DNA from 2 places in the Lactococcus sp. KTH0-1S genome. Region 2 is predicted to be linked to the other one. Evidence: riboswitches for the same ligand, from Rfam matches in the RefSeq annotation. Region 2 holds a riboswitch; the other holds the start of a gene.
What was found. Region 2 has a riboswitch for thiamine pyrophosphate ahead of thiT (energy-coupled thiamine transporter ThiT). Riboswitches for the same ligand answer to the same signal wherever they lie in the genome.
Positions count from the first base shown of each region.

Region 1 (10,384 bases), 950 kb from region 2:
CCAAGCTATTGCGTCTCTTCCAAGCCGCGATGGACTTCTTTCTATGCTTCTTTCAGTGCTTCAAGCACCTGTCCGCAACGTGGCTCTTGCAGTCAAAGCTGTTGCAGAAAAAGAAGAATCAGCTGCTTAATTATAAGCAACATTACTTATATCGGCGGATTTACGCAACAAACTAAAAAATTAATAGGAGAATATTAAAATGGCATTGAACATTGAAAACATCGTTGCTGAACTTGAAAACGCAACAATCCTTGAACTTTCTGAACTTGTAAAAGCAATCGAAGAAAAATTTGACGTAACAGCAGCAGCTCCAGTTGCAGCAGCAGCAGGTGCTGGTGATGCAGCAGCAGCTAAAGATTCATTCGACGTTGAATTGACATCAGCTGGCGACAAAAAAGTTGCAGTAATCAAAGAAGTACGTGGAATCACTGGTCTTGGACTTAAAGAAGCTAAAGAACTCGTTGATGGTGCACCAACAATGATCAAAGAAGGTCTTTCTGAATCAGAAGCTAACGAAGTTAAAGAAAAACTTGAAGCAGCTGGTGCTTCAATCACACTTAAATAAGAATTTTATTCTTGTTTGAAAAGAAAATCGAATATTATCGATTTTCTATTAAAAATACTACCAAGTCTTTTCTTGGTAGTATTTTTTTTTGCTATCTATGAGTCTCAAATTTTCAAAATACTTCTTCAAATAGAGCAATAAGTTTTACTGGCCCAATACCAGCAGGAATAATCGTATAGGGTTCAAAAATTGTTTGTTCAGTGGAATCGATGATGCTTGTCCAGCCGGCAAAGTCGTAGCCACGCAACTCGGGTTTTAGATAGGGAATCAAATTTTTTTCAACTGTTCGTACATCTGAGGGGTGGGTCCAGGAGAGTTCGACCTTGTTTATTGTACGAGAAGAATAGCGAACTTCGTATTCTAAAGGAGTCCACTGGGCATATATATCATATTCTTTACCAACATTTTGAAGATAATCACCTGCAGTCCAAAGGAAATCGGGGCTTATTCCTGTTTTGTGCAAGGCAGAATTTTCACCAGCGTAGAGTGCAGCTTGCTCGCGGGAGATATTATGCGGGATCACATAATGACTATCGCGAACAATTTTCCAACCTTCAAAGTGGTAACCTGGTAAGGTGAGTGAAAAATTAGCAATTTCATGTTCTGTTTGACTAGTGTCTGAATTGATTGTCAATCCGACTTGTCGCTTATTATCGAAAATAGGCTGATAATCTTGTCTATTTTCAAACTCGACAAATGGATTAGTGCCACTATTTTTAATAAAGTTTTTCATTTTATCAGTGATGTTGAAATAATAGTTAAAAGTTGTTGATTGCTTGTTTGTATTCATAGGAGACTCCTTTCTCATCATTAAAAAATTAAAAAGTAAACCATGATATATAACTATAATCTTATTTTATAATATTTTTATTATAATCGATAATGATTTGTGTATCTTTAAAGTGAAGAGCTCATTGTTAATTTTTTTTGAGATTAAAGAATATCTTGTATTTTCAGACTTAAAAATAAATCAAAACTCACAAAATTTCAATTGAATATATTTTAAAGAAAGAGAATTTATCTCTTTTTTTTTTGACAATGACTGTCTACAAAAGATGAATTAAGTACTAATAAAAATTTTTTGTCAGATATAATCAATAAATGTCAGCAAATAATTACAAAATTTATTTGATTTTGGTATTTTTATAATAGGTTAGTATGCTAATAGTTTCTAAATTAATCTTATTTCATACAATATATTTGCTCTTGAGTCTAATATTTATTAGAATATAAATGAAGTAGTATATAATGTACATTTAATGGATATATTACATATAGGTAATAAAATTAATAATAATATATGAGTGAGGTGGAGATGAAAAAATTACTATTTATTTTTGGAACTAGACCAGAATTTATTAAAGTTTATCCGGTAATTCAAGAAGCGAAAAGACAAGGGAATCCAATTGTTCTGGTTAACACAGGGCAGCACAAAGAAATGCTCAATGAACTTTTAGATGAATTTTCTGTGGAAGTTGATTACGATTTAAAAATCATGGAAAAATATTCTGGTTTATCAGAAATTGTGGCAGGATCAATTAGCGGTCTTGACCCAATTATTAAAAAGGAACAACCAGATGTTATCTTAGTTCATGGTGATACTGCAGCTACTTTGGCTGGAAGTTTGGTTGCTTATTTTAATCAGATAAAGTTGGCACATATTGAAGCAGGTTTGCGAACTTACAATAAATTTTCACCATTTCCTGAAGAAATGAATCGTCAAATTGTTGGTTTGATGGCTGATTATCATTTTACACCAACAAAAATGACGAAAGAAAATCTTTTAAAAGAAGGTAAGCCAAAAAATCAGATTTTTGTAGTTGGGAACAGTGCTATAGATATGTTTCAGTATACTTTAAAGGGTGATTATACGAATGAAGCTTTATCATGGCAAGCCGACAAGAAAATGATTTTAGTGACAGCTCACCGTCGTGAAAATTTGAGTGATTTAGAAGAAATTTTTGAGGGAATTGCAGAGATTGCTGATGAATTTAAAGAAACACATAAAATCATTTATCCAATTCATATGAATCCAATCATTCGTGAAAAAGCGCAAAAATTACTGCAACATAGTAATATTAAAATCATTGACCCGCTGGATACAATTAACTTTCATAATGTGATGCGTCATGCCGAGTTGATTTTAACTGACTCTGGTGGAATTCAAGAAGAAGCGGCTTTCTTAGGAATTCCAGTGCTTGTTTTACGTGATACAACTGAAAGACCCGAAGGTATACTGGCTTGTACTTTAAAACTTGTGGGGACTTCAAAAGAAAATATTGTTAATGAGACTCGGACTTTACTGACAGACAAGACTAAATATGAAAGGATGTCAGGGAGTAAGAATCCTTATGGTGATGGTACGACTTCCTTACAGATTATTAATATCCTAAATGAAAAATAAAAAAATTAATCTAAAGTCTTTCCAGTCTGTTTGTCTCATTTTTATCTTTCTTTTTAATTTTGAGTTCATTTTTCGCTTATCAAATTTTACATCTAGAGAAAAATTCTATACCATTCTATTTTTTGTGGCTCCATTGATGCTTAGCTCATTTTTTATCATTATGGATAGCGAAAAAATTCCGAATTCAGTCAGAAATTTGAGTATTCTCGGTGTCTTTGGTTTCCTGATGTATGGTTCCAATCGCTTAATCGTTTCCTTAACTTACCTCATAGGTGGGGAACATGCTGTTCCGCAGTTATTTTCCTTCCGATTTTTGATTGCTTTCTTCATTTTACTTTGTTGTGCTTTAGCTTATTATGTTTCAACAAAGAAGAGGTTAATTTATAAATTAGCAACATTGATTGCTTCTTTGTGGTTTCTTACATTGCCAATTATAACGATTCAATTCATTATTAAATTCTTGGTTGAACATCAGGGGTTTGATTTCTCGATTGTCAGTAATATGGATATCAGGTATCTTATCGTACCATTTATGCCAATCATGTATTTGAGTTTTTGTAAATTTAGTGGGATTGATGCCAAACAATTAGGAAAGAATATCAAATACACGGTTTATGTGCTCTTAGTTGTCTACATCGTTGCATTAATCGTTTATTCAGGAACTCAAGTAAATATTACCTTTAATTTTGCTCAAGAAGGTTTCTTTAATAGTATTGAGCTTAATTATAATGTCTTTTTGGCTCACTGGATAGAAGGATTGACTGTATTTTCTCAATTCGTCCTACCAATTATTGCTTTTGCTTTAGTTATTGGATATAAGGGAGAAAAATCAAAGAAAAAGATACTGTCATTAAAACCAATTTATGTATTAATACTGGTTGTTCTGGGAGTTTATGCTTATCTTTTCCTTCTTAATCCACCGACTAATTTTATTCATTTTAATAACAAAATCTTCAATAGTTATTTTGCACTACAAATTTTTGAAGTTGTTGTGATTATGCTTTTGACAATCTATACAGGTTTGAAAAAATTTATCAGACCAAGAACCAAGATATTGCTATATATTGGTTCAAGCTTGCCTTTCCTCTATTTATATATTGTAAGATATCATTATTGGAAACAAAGTTATTTGGTTTTTGATATTTTTGACCGTATCAATTATATTTTCTTTATTTTTTCAGTTTTCGTATTTCTTTACTATACGGTAGAAGTCGTTATTTTATGGTATTCATACAATAAAAGACAAAAGATAACGGCATTAGATTTCAAAGATGAGAAAATAAAAAAACAATTTCATATTTATGTTTTGATTCCGTGTTTGAATGAAGAATCGGTTATTCAAACGACTTTGAAAAGTATTTTGAAAAATAATTATGAGAATTTGGTAGTGACTGTTATTGATGATGCAAGTGATGATCGGACCTTAGAAAAAATTTCTGAAATTCAAGATTCTCGATTGAATGTTCTAAGACGTATTAAACCTAATGCGCAAAAAGGAAAAGGGACGGCTTTGAATTGGGCTTATTATCAAATTAGTGAGCAAATTCAAGAAGCTGGAATTGCTCCGGAGGATGTTCTTATTGCGATAATTGATGCCGATACAAAACTTGATAACAATTATTTTGAAAAAGTAAATATGGCTTTCAATCATGATGCTAAGCTTACTGGTTTACAATCCAAGGTTCGTGTTGCCAATTTGCTTAAAGATGCTTCACAAGACTTGGAATTTTCTGAAATTATCAATGCGACACAGATGTTTCGGACTTTGACCAATACAGTTGCTTTTGGTGGAAATGGGCAGTTCTGTAAATTAAGTACTCTTCAGGCATTGAATGAAGAGCCTTGGACAGATTCACTTGTTGAAGATTTTGATTTATCAACTCGTCTCTTTCTGTCAGATATTGAAGTTAAAAATGCTCAATTCGATGATATTTACATTGAACAAACAGGGATTATCAATGATAATGAGGCTTTGGTTAAACAACGAGTGCGGTGGGCACAGGGAAATATTCAATCTTCAAAATATATTTTGCCGACGATTCGGTCAAAAAAATTGCAGAATAAACAGAAGTTTGAATTATTGATGACCCTACTGAAACCTTGGCTAATGGGAATTGAATATATCATTGTAATTTATACACTGATTATGATTGTTAATTCTGCTATCCTATCAGGGATTACTCAATCACTTAAAATTGTTGTTGTGCTTTTTATCGTGATGTCAATTTATATTATCTTTGTGAATTTTGTATGGGCTATTCTTTATAACAAAGGAAAATCTCAAGAAAAAACAAGGGTGTGGGATCTAGTGAAAGATACGGTTAATCTGACGAAATTTCTACTTATTTTAACTCAAATTTATCCGCAGTCAGCCATTCGATATTTCAACTCTAAAAATGATTGGGTAAAAACTAATCGTCAAGAAGAAAGTGTTGACCCTCATATTGATGAGCATAAAAAATAAGAAAAACCTGCCTTTTGGGCTAGGTTTTTTCTTTTGTAGATTTGCGAAATTAGTTTTTTTAGTTTAAATATGTTAGAGTAGTTGTAGTTTTAAAAATAAATCTATCACACAATGGGTACTGGTAAAAACTAAAATTACCGGTTGAGAAAGACCATCAGACTTGAACAGGTTAAGACCTGCGTAAGAATGTGTCCGAGTTTTAATTGTATTTTCTTTATGAAAATCTTTTAGCTTACTTTCTTATCATACTAGAGCCCTCCTTGTGTCTATAAAGGAGTTTTTTGATGCCAATTTTAGAAAAGATTCAAGAAAAACAACCACTTATCTTAAATTTAGCGAATTTTGTAACTCCACAAAGAGTTGCAGATGCGATTAGTTTTGCTGGTGGTTCACCATTAATGACTGCAGAAATTTCAGAAAGTGAAACTTTAGTTGAAATTGCAGATGCTGTAGTGGTTAATATTGGTACCATTTCAGAAAAGGATTATCCGCTTTTTCTGACTATTTGTCAGTTAGCAAATCAAAAGCACAAACCCTTAATTTTGGACCCAGTTGCTGTCAATGTCCCTTTTAGAGCAAATTTTGTCAAAAGATTAATGCAAGAGGTGAAATTTGATATCATTCGTGGGAATTCAGCAGAAATTGCTTGGTTTGCTGATAAAGAGAGCTTGAACAAAGGAATTGATGCACTTGAGTCAAATTTAGGAGTTGAGCACGCGCGAGTTGCTGCTCAAAAAACAGGTGCAGTCATTGTTCAAACTGGAAAAGTTGATGTTATTTCTAATGGGTTTGAGGAATTATTTGTTGAAACTGATAGTCCATTTTTCAAAATTAATGTTGGCTGTGGGGATATGTTGTCAGCAATTGTTGGAACTTTTGCGGCCGTATCTGATGATTTATTTAAGGCCGCTCATGAAGCGACAGAATTCTTCGGTGAATCTGGTGTGAAAGCTACTGAGCAAGTAGAAAATCTACCAGGAAATTTTGTGAATCGTCTTCTTGATAAAATTTATCAAGCGACGCAAGAGGTTATGTAAGGGAGAAAAAGAAATGATTGATGTTTCTCAAGTTGTGACAATCGCTGGAATTGATTCTTCTGGTGGGGCTGGTATAAATGCCGACCTGAAAACTTTTCATAATCAAAAAGTATATTCGGCAACGATTGTGACAGGGTTGACAGCGCAAAATACCTATGGGGTACAAGAAATTTTACCGACAAATAAGGCTTTTATTTTGGCTCAATTTGACTCAGTATTTTCTGATTTGGAAATTTCGGCAGCTAAAACGGGGGCACTTTTTGATACTGCTCAAGTTGAAGCGGTAATTCAAGGCTTGAAAAAATATAAACCGAAGCATTTGCTGGTTGATCCGGTAATGGTGGCTAAAGGCGGGGCAATTCTTTTGACAAGAGAAGCCATTGATTTGATAAAAAATGAATTGTTACCTTTAGCAGAATTGGTCACTCCCAATTTGGAAGAGGCAGAGGTTATGTGTGGCTATAAAATTACTGACGAAAAGGAAATTTTAAAAGCCCTTCATGATATTCAAAAGTTAGGTGCTAAAAATGTGCTGATTAAAGGGGGACATGGTAATGGAGAACTGGTCAGAGATTATTTATTGATGACAGATGGTTCTGTCAGTACTTATGACTCTAAAAGATTACTGACAGAAAGGACACACGGAACCGGAGATACACTTTCTTCTTATATTACAGCTCATTTAGCTTTAGGAGATGATTTAAAAGAAGTGATGCCAAAAGCTAAATTATTTATTACTGAAGCTATTTCACAAACAATTAATGTTGGTCACGGTCATGGACCGTTGAACCATTGGGTGACAATTAATGAAAAATAAAATTTTAGACCTGAGAGCGTATTTTATTGCTGGCCCACAAGATTTTCCAAAACTTTCAATTGATGATTCAGTCAATAAAATTTCTGTAATCATAAAAAGTGGAGTAACGGTTTATCAATTTCGTGATAAGGGAACAATTTATAAAAATAAAAATCAACGATTAGAAGTAGCGAAAAGACTACAAGAAGTAGCTCAGAAAGCGGTTGTTTCTTTTATTGTGAATGATGATGTTGAATTGGCATGCGAATTGTCAGCTGACGGGATTCATGTCGGGCAAGACGATGATTCTGTCAGTAAAATTCGTGAGCTGATTGGCCAAGAAATGTGGGTAGGACTTTCTGTCAGTAATGACATGGAATTAGAAAGGGCACAAAAGAGTGGGGCTGACTATTTGGGAATTGGTCCAATTTATCCAACGAATAGCAAGTCCGACGCAGCAGAACCAATTGGGATTAACCATTTAAGAAAAATGCTTGAGCATAATCAATTACCCACTGTTGGAATTGGTGGAATTACTCAAAGTTTACTGACAGAATTATCAGAAACTAAACTTGGTGGTGTTGCAGTAATTTCTTTGTTGACAGAGGCCGAAAACCCTGAAAAAGTGGTTAAAATTATTAAGCAAAAAATTATGCAAAAAGACTGACGTACCCTTAAAAATACACAAATAAAAAATGAACCCGTTTTCTTTTCTAAACAAAGTTTAAACTTACAGAAATGTAAGTTTTTTTTGTTCAATTAATGTTATAATCAGAGTCGTAAATGATATGAGATTAACTGAGCATTCTAAAAATCTCTTATTATTTTATATTTAAAAGGAGTTCCAATGGACAAGAAAAAAGAAATTCGTCTATTTTTGGCTAAAACAGTATTTTACTTTATAATTATTTTAATTCTGCTCTATCTTTATTCCTACAGTCATACTGGCGGAGCGCACTTTATCTATAACGAATTTTAGAGAGAATTATCAAAGGAGTTAATTATGAAATTATTAGAACAAATTTTTGAAATTGCAAAAAATGAACCAGACCTTATCGTACTTGCCGAGCGTGAGCAGAAATTTACTTACCGTCAATTATTTACCGCGGTTTCACATATTTCAGAACAAATCAATGAACGTAATTTGAATCAGCGTCCAATCTTGATTTTCGGTAAAAACGATTTTATCACTTTAGCAGCCATGCTTGCGACAAATTTAACTGGTCACGCTTATATTCCTGTTGATGCTCACACACCATTTGAGCGGACAGAAATGATTAAATCAGCGGCAAAACCAGCGGCGGTACTCACAACAGTTGAGCTGTCAGCAGATTTTGAAGCACTTTTTACTGACAGAATTTCTCTTGAACTTACTGACCAGATTTTGACTGACAAACTTCCAGCACTTGATTTTTCTAAAGCAGTTTCTGGAGATGACAGCAATTATATTATTTATACTTCTGGAACAACAGGAGTACCAAAAGGTGTTGAAGTCAGTCATGATAATCTTGTGACTTTCACCAATTGGATGAACAATGATTTTATGAAAATTGAAAATAATCAGATCTTGTCACAAGCCCTTTACAGCTTTGATTTATCAATTTTCAGTTTGTACCCAAGTCTTACAACTGGCGGAACATTAATTTCACTCTCACGTGATGAAACAACCAACTTCAAATTACTTTTTGAACGTTTGAACAAAACGGTCATTAATACTTGGATTTCAACACCATCATTTGTTGATATTTGCTTATTGGACCCTTCGTTCACTGAGAAAGAACACCCTCAATTAGTTCAATTTATTTTCTGCGGTGAAGAATTAACAAAGAAAACAGCAGAAAAATTACTGACAGCTTTTCCGTCAGCAAATATATACAATACCTATGGTCCAACAGAAGCGACTGGAGCTATTTCGTCAGTAAAAATCACGAAAGAATTACTGACAGAAAATGACCGTGTCCCAATTGGTTTTGCCAAACCAGGTGTTGACTTAAAAATTATGGATAAGGAAATCATCATTGTTGGTGATTCGGTAGCCAAAGGTTACTTTGAAAATCCAGAAAAAACTGAGCAAGCCTTTTTCACAGTGGACGGAAAACCCGCTTATCATACAGGAGATGCCGGTTCAATTGCCACTGACGGAATGCTTCGTTACCAAGGGCGAATTGATTTTCAAGTTAAATTTAACGGATTCCGTATTGAACTTCAAGATATTGAAGCCAATATTCAGAACTTAAGAGAGATTGAAAAAGCGGTAGTCTTACCGAAAACGAATGACCAGCATAAAGTCACCGCATTAATCGCTTATTTAGAAACAGAAAAAACATTTGAAGACCGTGCAGCCGAACGCGCCTTCACAAAAGAACTCAAAGCTGAACTTTCAAAAACAATTATGGATTACATGATGCCAACTAAGTTTGTTTATCTTAAAAAGTTCCCATTGAATCAAAATGGCAAAGTTGACCGTAAGGCACTCGCCCAAAAAGAGCGAGGTGACAACTAGTGCAACCCTATTCCACACCCTTTTACTTCGTGATTTTAGGACTTGCTTTAATTCCTATCGTTATTGCCCAGCTTCTGGGCAAAAAGCTCATGTGGTATCAAGTCCTATTGACCATCGCTTTTCTTTGGCTGACATTTTCGGGAACAGTGACAATTTGGGCATTAATCGGCTTCGGAGTCTTCCAGACTATCATTGTAAAATTCTATGAGTGGTATCGAGTAAAACAAAATAAGAATCAGAGTTTTGTTTTCTACCTCATCGTTCTGCTCTCTATTTTGCCATTAGTGATTGTCAAAGTGCATCCTCTGTTCAATCCAGGACCTGGACCAGGTTCAATTCTTGGATTCTTAGGAATCTCTTACATCAGTTTTAAGACAGTAGCCATGATTATGGAAATACGAGACGGACTTATTAAAGCCGTTCCTCTTAAAGAATTTCTATATTTCCTCTATTTTTATCCAACGATTTCATCAGGACCAATTGACCGCTTCCGACGTTTTGTTAAAGAACTAAAAGCGCCAGTTGTCACTGAAAAATACCTTGATTTATTAAATAAAGGAGTCTTTAGAATTTTCCAAGGTTTCCTTTATAAATTTATCATCGGATACTTGATTG
Region 1 covers NZ_CP195165.1:1,251,063-1,261,446, reverse strand. The annotation lists gene rplJ (50S ribosomal protein L10) at 1-130, shown strand, start outside; gene rplL (50S ribosomal protein L7/L12) at 200-565, shown strand; gene ACRYLU_RS06175 (hypothetical protein) at 678-1,355, opposite strand; gene wecB (non-hydrolyzing UDP-N-acetylglucosamine 2-epimerase) at 1,881-2,969, shown strand; gene ACRYLU_RS06165 (glycosyltransferase family protein) at 2,959-5,433, shown strand; TPP riboswitch at 5,535-5,637, shown strand; gene thiM (hydroxyethylthiazole kinase) at 5,718-6,470, shown strand; gene thiD (bifunctional hydroxymethylpyrimidine kinase/phosphomethylpyrimidine kinase) at 6,484-7,287, shown strand; gene thiE (thiamine phosphate synthase) at 7,277-7,933, shown strand; gene dltX (teichoic acid D-Ala incorporation-associated protein DltX) at 8,114-8,245, shown strand; gene dltA (D-alanine--poly(phosphoribitol) ligase subunit DltA) at 8,270-9,769, shown strand; gene dltB (D-alanyl-lipoteichoic acid biosynthesis protein DltB) at 9,769-10,384, shown strand, end outside.
Region 1: it holds a riboswitch for thiamine pyrophosphate, as region 2 does, so the genes downstream of both, thiM (hydroxyethylthiazole kinase) here and thiT (energy-coupled thiamine transporter ThiT) in region 2, are expected to answer to the same signal.

Region 2 (10,384 bases):
CGAACTTGTTGTTTCAATAAATTGTTTCGTTAAAGCTTCTTTAGGTTGTGCAAAAATATCAATCAATGAATTTTGTTCAATGATTTCACCATTTTGCATAACAGCTACTTTATTAGCAATTTCCTTAACCACTTGCATCTCATGTGTAATTAAAACAACTGTGATTCCTAATTTTTCATGAAGAGATTTAAGTAAATCTAAGATTTGATTGGTTGTTTTTGGATCAAGTGCTGATGTTCCTTCATCTGAAATCAAAATCTCAGGGTCATTAGCAAGCGCACGCGCAATAGCAACTCTTTGTTTTTGTCCCCCAGAAAGCTGAGCTGGATACTTATCAGAAAGCTCTTCTAAATCAACCAATTTTAATAATTCGGTCACTTTATCCGTTTTTTCCTTTTTTGTAAGATAACGTTTTTTCCCGTTTTTATCTTCAATTTGGCTATGTTGTAAAGCAAAAGCCACGTTATTAAAAACGGTTTTTTCACTTAAAAGATTAAAATGTTGAAAAATCATCCCAATCTTTTGACGAAACTCACGTAATTTCGCGCCAGTAAATTTTACAGGATTTTCACTATCAAAAATCTTCTCACCATTAATCACAATTTGACCTTTGGTCGGTTTTTGAAGGAGATTAATGGTTCTGACCAAAGTTGATTTACCAGCTCCAGAATAACCAATTACTCCATAAATATCCCCTTTTTCAATGTGTAAAGTAGCATCTTTTACTGCTGTGACTAATCGTCCTTTCTGATGAAATTGTACAGAAAGATTATTTAATTCAATAATTGCTGTCATCTTGTTTTCCTTTATCTTTTTTCATTCTCTGTCAGTACTGACAAAGTTATTTTCTCTTTTGTCAGTACTGACAGAAAATCTCGTCTCTGACGAGTTTTCTTAGTTACAATTTTAAATTCCAAGCGGGGAGTTCTCCACCATCTGGATATTCTTTTTTAATGGTATCAGCGATATTTTTTTGCTCATAAGCCTTGACCACTTCTTTATAAACTTTATTATTTTTATCAGACTGATTTGCCGCAATAAAATTAATCCATTGAGCTGAATCTTCATTTAAAGGTTCTTGATAGATTGATTCTTTCTCAGAAATTTTTGCTGAAATAGCAAAATTATAATTAATAACTGCTGCAGCAACAGAATCAAGCGCACGTGGGGTTTGACTTGCATCAATTTCTTTGATAATTAAGCCTTTAGGATTATCTCTGATATCTTTAACCGTTGCTAATGCTCCTCTAGAAGTATCAAGTTTAATGAGTCCTGCATTTTTTAAAACATAAAGGGCACGACTTTCATTGGTAACATCATTTGGGATAGCAATCGTACTTTTATCAGGAATTTCCGTTACATTTTTATACTTTGTCGAATACAAATGAATCGGCGTAATAATTGTATCACCAATTGATACGATATTTCCATTATTAGCTTTATTCCATGATTTCAAGTAAGCGTAATGTTGAAAGGCATTGAGGTCCACTTCATGGTTAGCCAAAGCTTTATTGGGCTGATCTCCGTCAGTAAAATTGACAAATTTTAAAGTAATCCCAAATTGGTCTTTAGCATTTTTTTGAACTTGTTTCCAAATGGCATCTTCTTGTTTTCCACCAGGCATCAAACCTATTTTTACGATTTTACTGACAGAAGTAGATTTGCTCTTTCCCTGTCTTAAAGTAAAAGTGATTAGACCCACGATAATAACCAGCAAAAGCAAACTTCCAAAAAGAATTTTTCGATTTCTTGGATTCATAAATAAAACCTTTCATTTTCAAAGTTTCAAGTTCCAAGCTGGCAATTCTCCGCCATCTGGATATTGTTCTTGGATTGCTTTTTCTGTCGCTTTTGAAGCATAAGCCTTGGCAACTTCTTTGTAAACTTTATTATTTTTTTCTTTACTTGTCACAGCAATAAAATTAATATACTGAGCAGAAGTTTTGTTGAGAGGTTCCATATAGACAGACTCAGAATTTGGCAAGCTAGCTGCTGTTGCATAATTATAGTTAACCACTGACAAAGCAACAGAATCAAGCGCACGCGGTGTTTGGCTTGCATCCACTTCTTTGAATTTCAATTGATGCGGATTTTCTGTGATATCTGGCAGACCAACTAATTTGCTAGAATCACTTGTTGTCAATTTAATCAAACCTGCACTTTGGAGCACGAACAATGCCCGACTTTCATTTGAAGCATCATTTGGTATTGCAACGGTTGACCCTTCTTTTAAATCTGTCAATTTGCTGACTTCTTTTGAATAAATGTGCATTGGTGTAATATAAGTATTTCCTACTGCCACAATATCACTCTTATGTGCTTTATTCCAAGTTTTCACATAATTATAAGATTGAAAGGCATTGACATCAATATCTCCCGAAAGAAGTGCTTCATTAGGTTGATTATAATCAGAAAAATAAACAAATTTTAGCTTTAAATCATATTTTTCTTTGGCGGTTTTAGCTACTGATTTCCAGACCTCTTGATCTTGCTTGTCCCCACTCATGATTCCAACCTTAACTGTTTTTTGAGCGGTTGATTTTTTACTTGCTTGATGATTTAAACTAAAGAAAGCAACCAAAGCAACAACGATAATCACTGCAAGTGCAACAATAATATTTCTATTTTTCGGATTCAAATTTTCCCCCAAATTCTACTGAATACTTATAAAATATTCTATTTCACAAGTGTTCAGACCTTCTTTGAACGATAAGCCTCTCAATGAAGAGAGACTTATTTGAGTATTAAAAACAATTATTTTAATTTCAAGCCCCACGCAGGAATTGTACTCTTGTCCGGATAAGCTTTAGCAATAGTTTTTTTGGTTGCTTCTGTTTCATAAGCTTTGACAACATCTTTATAAACAGTGTTGTTTTCATCTTTTTTATTAGCAACAATAATATTAATCCATTGTTGGCTATCTTTATTAACTGGTTCTGTAAAAATGGCATCAGATTTCTTTAAACCAGCAGTAACGGCATAATTATTATTGATAACTGCTGCATCGACTGAATCTAAAGCACGCGCAGTTTGTGAAGCATCAAGTTCTTTAATGACCAAATTTTTTGGATTTGATGTGATATCTTTGACCGTCGCCAGTGTTTGACCAGAAACATCCAATTTAATTAATCCCGCAGACTTCAAGACATAAAGGGCACGACTTTCGTTAGAAGCATCATTTGGTACCGCAATGGTCCCACCCTCTTTGATATCTGAAATATTTTTGAGTTGTTTTGAGTAAACACTGATTGGCGAAATCACTGTATCCCCAATCGCCACTAAATTGCCATTATTTGCTTTATTCCATGCTTTTAAAAAAGCATAATGTTGAAAGGCATTTAAGTCAATATCGCCATTTTTCAATGCTGTATTTGGCTGAGTATAATCCGTAAAGTGTGTAAATTTCAAAGTAATTCCATATTTATCTTTAGCAGTTTTAGATACCGTTTGCCAAATGCTGTCATCTTCTTTTGTTCCTGTCATTATCCCAATTTTCACTGTTTTATTTACCGTTTTATTTGCTTGAGATTTTTGACCAAAGCCGATAAATGCAGCAATAGCTACAATAACAACAACAATTATTCCAATAATTATATTACGATTTCTAGGATTCATAATCTTCTCCAATTTCTACTGACCAAACCGTTCGTAATCAGTTTGAGTCTTCTGTCAGTAAAATTTATTAGCCCTAAGGCAGAAATTTCTAAAGTAGAAATTTCCAAAGTTTTCACCTAACCGTTACTTTTTAACGAAATTACTTAGTCGAGTTTTAATCCCCAAGCAGCAATTTTTCTCTTATCAGGATAAGCTTTCTCAATTGCTTTTTTCGTTGCTTCAGTTTGGTAGGCTTTGACAACTTCTTTATAAATTTTGTTATTAGCATCTTTTTTATTTGCAACGATAATATTAATCCACTGCTCGCTATCTTTGTTTACAGGTTCAGTATAAATAGACTCTTCAACCGTTAATTTTGCTGTTGTTGCAAAATCGTCATTAATTACTGCCGCTGTAATTGAATCAAGCGCACGCGGTGTTTGTGCCGCATCTAATTCTTTAATGACCAAATTTTTTGGATTTGAATTAATATCTTTAACCGTTGCAAGTGTGTCACCTGAGACAGAAAGGCCAATCAAACCAGCATTCTTCAAGACATAAAGTGCGCGACTTTCATTTGAAGCGTCATTAGGTACTGCAATTGTATCTCCTGATTTAATTTGGCTCAATGAAGTAATTTTTTTAGAATAAAGGCGAATGGGTGAAATTGTTGTATTACCAATTGCTTTCAAATCACCGTCATTAGCTTTATTCCAAGCATTCAAGAAAGCATAATGTTGGAAGGCATTCAAATCAATATCGCCGTTTTTCAAAGCTGTATTTGGTTGTGTATAATCTGTAAAATGAGTGAATTTTAAAGTAATTCCATATTTATCTTTAGCTGTTTTAGAAACAGTTGACCAAATGGCATCATCTTCTTTTGTTCCTGTCATTATTCCAATATTCACAGTTTTATTTGCCGTTTTACTTCCACCAGATTTATGATTAAAACCGAAAAATGCAGCGATAGCAACAATTACAACAACAATAACGACAATTAAAATATTTCTGTTTCTTGGATTCATTTCTTCTCCCTTTTTTCTAATTGATTTATTTTTCAAAATCAATTATTCCCCTTTTGATAAACTTTTTACATCTATTAGAAAAATTAACCGTGCACCTGTTAATTTTTCTAAATCTAAACAAATTCTTCAAGATAAAGCGCTCATGCTAAATAAAAATAGCTCATTTCATATAAAGAAACGAGCTATATCGTGGTACCATTCTTGATTTAAGCACTTTTTAGTTCACTGAAAATTTTCAGGTCCCAAAGGCAACTTTCAAGTTCAATAACGAGAACCATTCCGTCAAGAGCTTAGTTAAACCTCACTCTTGCTACGCTTATCAAGCCATTTTCATTGCTTCACTCAGGCTTGCTCTCACCGCTACAAGCTCTCTGTGCTGACCTTCACAATTACTTACTCGACCGCTTTTATTTTGTCCGAATTTGTGTATAGACTTATTCTAACAGACTTTCGTTTTTTTTGAATTATTGATTTTTTATGTTGCCTTAAATATTTTTTAAGTTTAATTTATAAAATAGATTAACAATCTTAAAAAAATGCTTTTCAACTTAAAATGTGCTAAACTTAATGAGTAAAAATAAATATTTGCACAATGGGTCTATTGACAAAACTGTCAGTAGCGAGAAATACCATCTGACCTGATCTGGGTAATGCCAGCGTAGGAATGTGTTAAGACAAATGTCTAATTTCTAACCCTCCTTTTGTGCGCATCAAAAAGGAGTTTTTTTATGTCTAATTCTAAGTTCAATGTCCGTTTGTTAACGGAAATTGCCTTCATGGCGGCCCTCGCCTTCATCATTAGTCTTATTCCAAATACTGTTTATGGCTGGATTATTGTTGAAATCGCCTGTATCCCAATTCTTATTCTCAGTTTTCGTCGCGGCCTAACAGCTGGACTTGTCGGTGGATTAATCTGGGGAATTCTGTCAATGATTACTGGACACGCTTATATTTTAACCTTGTCTCAAGCTTTTCTTGAATATCTCATCGCCCCTGTTTCACTTGGAATTGCTGGACTTTTCCGCCAAAAAACAGCCCCTCTAAAACTTGCACCAGTTCTTTTGGGAACTTTTGTTGCTGTTCTTCTTAAATACTTCTTCCATTTTATTGCCGGAATCATTTTCTGGAGCCAATACGCTTGGAAAGGTTGGGGAGCCGTGGCTTATTCTCTTGCCGTCAATGGAATCAGCGGAATCTTAACGGCTATTGCTGCATTTGTCATTTTGATCATTTTCGTCAAAAAATTCCCTAAACTTTTCATTTATAGCAATTACTAATAAAATCTGTCAGTAACTTTTACAAAAAATAAAATCTGTCAGTAAAATTACTTTATCTTGTCAGTCAGCACAAATTCTTCTATAATAAAGCTATGTCTAAAAAGCAAAAATTAAAGAAAACACTTGTAGAACAAATTCTTGATAAGGCAAAAATTGAGCATACTGGACTTGCTATTAACGCTTTAGAAAGTAATAGCCTCCCTGAGGATATCAGTCGCAGTGATATTTATAAAACACTAGCACTAATCGGCGATAAAACTGGCCCTGTCATTGGCATTCTTCCACTGACAGAGCATTTATCAGAAAAAAAATTGGCCAAAGTTTCGGGCAATAAAAAAGTAAGCATGATTCCTCAAAAAGACTTGCAAAAAACGACAGGTTATATTCACGGTGCAAATAATCCTGTGGGGATTTGGCAAAATAAAAAATTCCCAATTTTTATTGATTCTATTGCCTTAGAGCACGACTTTATCGTTTGTTCAGCTGGCGAAGTTGGGCGTAGCATAAAAATCGCTCCTAAAGTCCTTGCTGACTTTGTTCATGCTCAATTTGTCGAAATTAGAGAATAAAATTACTGACAGAATTTCTGTCAGTAATTTTTTGTTTATTAGAGCAAGAGTTTGCAAAAATTCTTCTTTTTTAGTATATTTTATTTTATACATAAAACAAAGGATTCTTAATGCAAAATACAAAATTATATTCTTTAACCCTAATTGCTCTTGGTGCAGCAATTATTGCGGTTCTATCTCCTCTGTCTATCCCAATTGGTATTGTGCCCGTCACCTTACAAACACTTGCCGTAGGACTTGTTGCCACAGTACTAAAAGCGCGTGAAACTTTTTTTGCTATCTTACTCTATCTCCTGTTAGGATTTATTGGAATTCCCGTATTCACTGGAGGGACATCAGGAATTGCGGTTCTTTTTGGTCCAACAGGTGGTTTTCTAATTGCCTTTTTAATAATGGGAACCCTTATTTCTTTTGGCCTTCATCAAATTAATTATAAGACCATCCCTGCTTTTATCATAAATATTGTAGGACACCTGCTTATGTTAGTTATCGGAACATTGTGGCTCAAATTTTTTATCAATGTCGACTGGTCATTGGCCTTAAAGCTTGGATTCACACCATTTGTCATTGTTGAAATTATTAAAGCTGTCCTTGTCACTCTCTTTGGCTTAGCACTTATTCGTGCACTTTCTCACACAAATAAATACTTTACAAACTAAGGCAAAACCGATACAATTAGTCTATGTTTATAAAAGTACTTATGGCGCTTTATCCCCTTATTGTCTTTATTGCATTGGTTTTCATTTTCAAGTTTTTTAGACTTCGTCACTTAACCAATCGCAAACTAAAAATTCCAGATGTTTTTACAATATTTCTCATCTTAGGGATGCAAATTTTTTCTAAAAATGTTACAAGTATCAGCATCATTCCATACTACCTGCTAATCATTTCTGGCTTAGCGCTTGTTTTGTTGTTGCTTGATTTGCTTTATTATAAACAATTTACCTATCGTCGCTTTTTAAAACTCTGGTGGCGCTTGACCTTCTTTATTACTTTGATTATTTATCTTATCCTTATTGTGATAACATTTACCCATTAAAAAAAAGCCCTGAAATCTCAGGGCTTTTATTTATTTCCTAATTCTTTTAAGAGAACACCAAATTCTTCTTCAGATAAAGTAATTCCTTTACCCATTTTTTCATGGTCAGGTGACCAAGTACGAATGTCATATTTAGGTTCAGCATCATTCCAAGAAACACGATTTAATTCTTTACGCCAACCTTTTGCATTTTCAGAGAGAACAATCAATTCTTCAATGATTTCAAATTTTAATTTATCAGCCATCTTATTTCCTTTCTCATTAGTCTATACGAAAATAAATCACTTTTGTCACTCTTCAATCAATTGAATATCTACACCAACAGCAGTCAATTTTTCAATGATGTGGTCATAACCACGTAGGATAAACTCAATATTAGAGATTTTTGTAGTTCCACTGGCAATAATTCCAGCAGTAACCAAAGCCGCACCAGCACGTAAGTCAGTTGCTTGAACACAACTACCAGTTAATTCATTAGGAGCGTCATAAATAATTCGATCGTCTAAAACAGAAATATTAGCACCCATACGAGCTAATTCAGGGACATGATTGACACGTTTTTGATAAATCGTATCAACAATTGAACCACGACCTTTTGCTTTCAATAAAAGTGGTGTAATTGGTTGTTGCAAATCCGTCGCAAACCCTGGGTAAGGAACAGAAGTAATATTGACTGACTTTAGATTTTCTGATTTATGAACTTCAATACTATCTTCACGAATGGTCAAACCTACACCCATTTCTTCAAGTTTAGCAATGAAAGATTCCAAGTGTTCATAAATAACATTTTCAATGATGACACCATCTCCCATAGCAGCAGCTAAGGCAAGATAAGTTCCTGCTTCAATACGGTCAGGAATCACTGTATGTTGAGCTCCATGCATTTCATCCACTCCAGTAATGCGGATAATGTCAGTTCCAGCTCCTCGAACTTGTGCGCCCATATTATTTAGAAGTGTCGCCACATCAATAATCTCAGGTTCACGGGCAGCATTTTCAATGATAGTTAAACCTTTTGCACGACTAGCAGCAAGCATTGTATTAATTGTTGCCCCAACGGAAACAACATCCATATAAATGGTTGTTCCAACTAATGAATCACCAATTACTTCTAAGTGCTCAGCTTCTTCTTCTTGAATCTTCTTAGCCCCTAGAGCTTTAAAGGCTTTATCATGTAAATCCGTTGGACGAGGGCCTAAATCACAGCCACCAGGCAAGCCTACTGTTGCCTGACCAAAACGTCCCAAAAGTGCCCCATTGAAATAATAAGAAGCACGTAAAGAGTTGATTTTTCCATAAGGAAGGGGACGAGAAACAACACTGCGTGTATCAATCACAAGTCGTCCTTCTTCAAGATTTCGTTCAATTTTTGCTCCCATGATTTCCATGATTTCGACTAAACTTGCGACATCAGAAATATCTGGAACTCCTTCAAGCGTTACAACATCGTTAGCTAAGATAGTTGCTGGAATCAAAGCGACTACTGAATTTTTTGCGCCAGAAATTGGGATGGTTCCTGAAATACGCTTCCCACCATTAATTACTATTTTTTTCATATTATTTCAAAATCACTTTTCACATTTTTATTGTCTTAAAAAAATTATATTTTTAAGAACCGCTCTCTATTTTAACATTTTATAGTAGTTTTTCATAGACTTTTTTATCTAAATAAAAAATCACAGCTAAAATTTTAACTGTGATTTTATTTTCCATTGCTTAACTGAATAATCTCTTATTCAAAAACAAATTGATTGTGATAAAGTTCAGAGTAGAAGCCACCTTGAGCAACGAGTTCATGGTGATTTCCTTCTTCGATAACTTCACCATCTTTAAGAACAACAATCTTATCTGCATTAAGAATTGTTTTCAAACGGTGAGCAATAACGAATGAAGTACGACCAGCAATAGCAGCTTCCATCGCCCATTGAATTTGTTGTTCAGTTACTGTATCCACATTTGAAGTTGCTTCATCCAAAATCAAAAGTTCTGGATTTGTCAAAATGGTACGTGCGATAGAAATTTGTTGTTTTTGACCAACTGAGAAGACTGATTCATCATCCGAAACATGTGTTTCGTACTTGTCAGGCAAGCTATCAATGAAATCATGAATGTGAGTTGTCTTAGCCACTGTTTCAATTTCTTCTTGAGTAGCATTTGGTTTACCAAACTTGATATTATCAGCAATCGTTCCATCAAAGAGAACAGACTCTTGCAAAACAATTCCGACATTGGAACGTAAGCTATCTAAATCAAATTCACGAATATCAGTTCCATCGAATTTAATCGCTCCACCATTAACATCGTAGAAACGGTTCATCAAGTTCATAACTGTTGTTTTACCTGAACCAGTCGGACCAACGAGGGCAACCATTTGTCCTTTTTTAACATCAATATTAACTTTTTTGAGGACTGGTTTTCCTGGAAGATATTCAAAATCAAGATTTTCGATTTGAATTCCGTCTTTAATCGTATCAAATTTCTTACCATTTTCAGGACGAACTTCTTCTGGTTCATCAAACATGACATTCAGACGAGTTGCCCCTGTGATGGCAAGTTGAAGCTGACCAAAGTTTGATGAAATTTGCATGATTGGGTTGTAGTAACTTTGAACGTATTGAACAAAGGCAACCAAAAGCCCTAAACCTGTGGCAATTGACATGCTATCATCGTTAAGAACATAGGCCGTTCCACCAAAGATAACAATGGCAATTGATAAAAGTTGGAAACCATTCATCAATGGGAAAATCATACCAGACCATGCTTGAGCAGCAAAGGTACGTTTTTTAACATTTTCGTTATGTTCCAAGAATCCATTAATAGAATCTTCTTGTAAACCTTCAACGATAATTGCTTTTTGCCCAGAGATTTTTTCATCCATAT
Region 2 covers NZ_CP195165.1:305,708-316,091, reverse strand. The annotation lists gene ACRYLU_RS01615 (methionine ABC transporter ATP-binding protein) at 1-795, opposite strand, end outside; gene ACRYLU_RS01610 (MetQ/NlpA family ABC transporter substrate-binding protein) at 899-1,759, opposite strand; gene ACRYLU_RS01605 (MetQ/NlpA family ABC transporter substrate-binding protein) at 1,778-2,638, opposite strand; gene ACRYLU_RS01600 (MetQ/NlpA family ABC transporter substrate-binding protein) at 2,755-3,615, opposite strand; gene ACRYLU_RS01595 (MetQ/NlpA family ABC transporter substrate-binding protein) at 3,759-4,619, opposite strand; TPP riboswitch at 5,202-5,301, shown strand; gene thiT (energy-coupled thiamine transporter ThiT) at 5,348-5,896, shown strand; gene ACRYLU_RS01585 (aminoacyl-tRNA deacylase) at 5,989-6,465, shown strand; gene ACRYLU_RS01580 (biotin transporter BioY) at 6,576-7,124, shown strand; gene ACRYLU_RS01575 (DUF3397 domain-containing protein) at 7,148-7,504, shown strand; gene ACRYLU_RS01570 (YdbC family protein) at 7,531-7,749, opposite strand; gene ACRYLU_RS01565 (UDP-N-acetylglucosamine 1-carboxyvinyltransferase) at 7,795-9,060, opposite strand; gene lmrD (multidrug efflux ABC transporter LmrCD subunit D) at 9,237-10,384, opposite strand, start outside.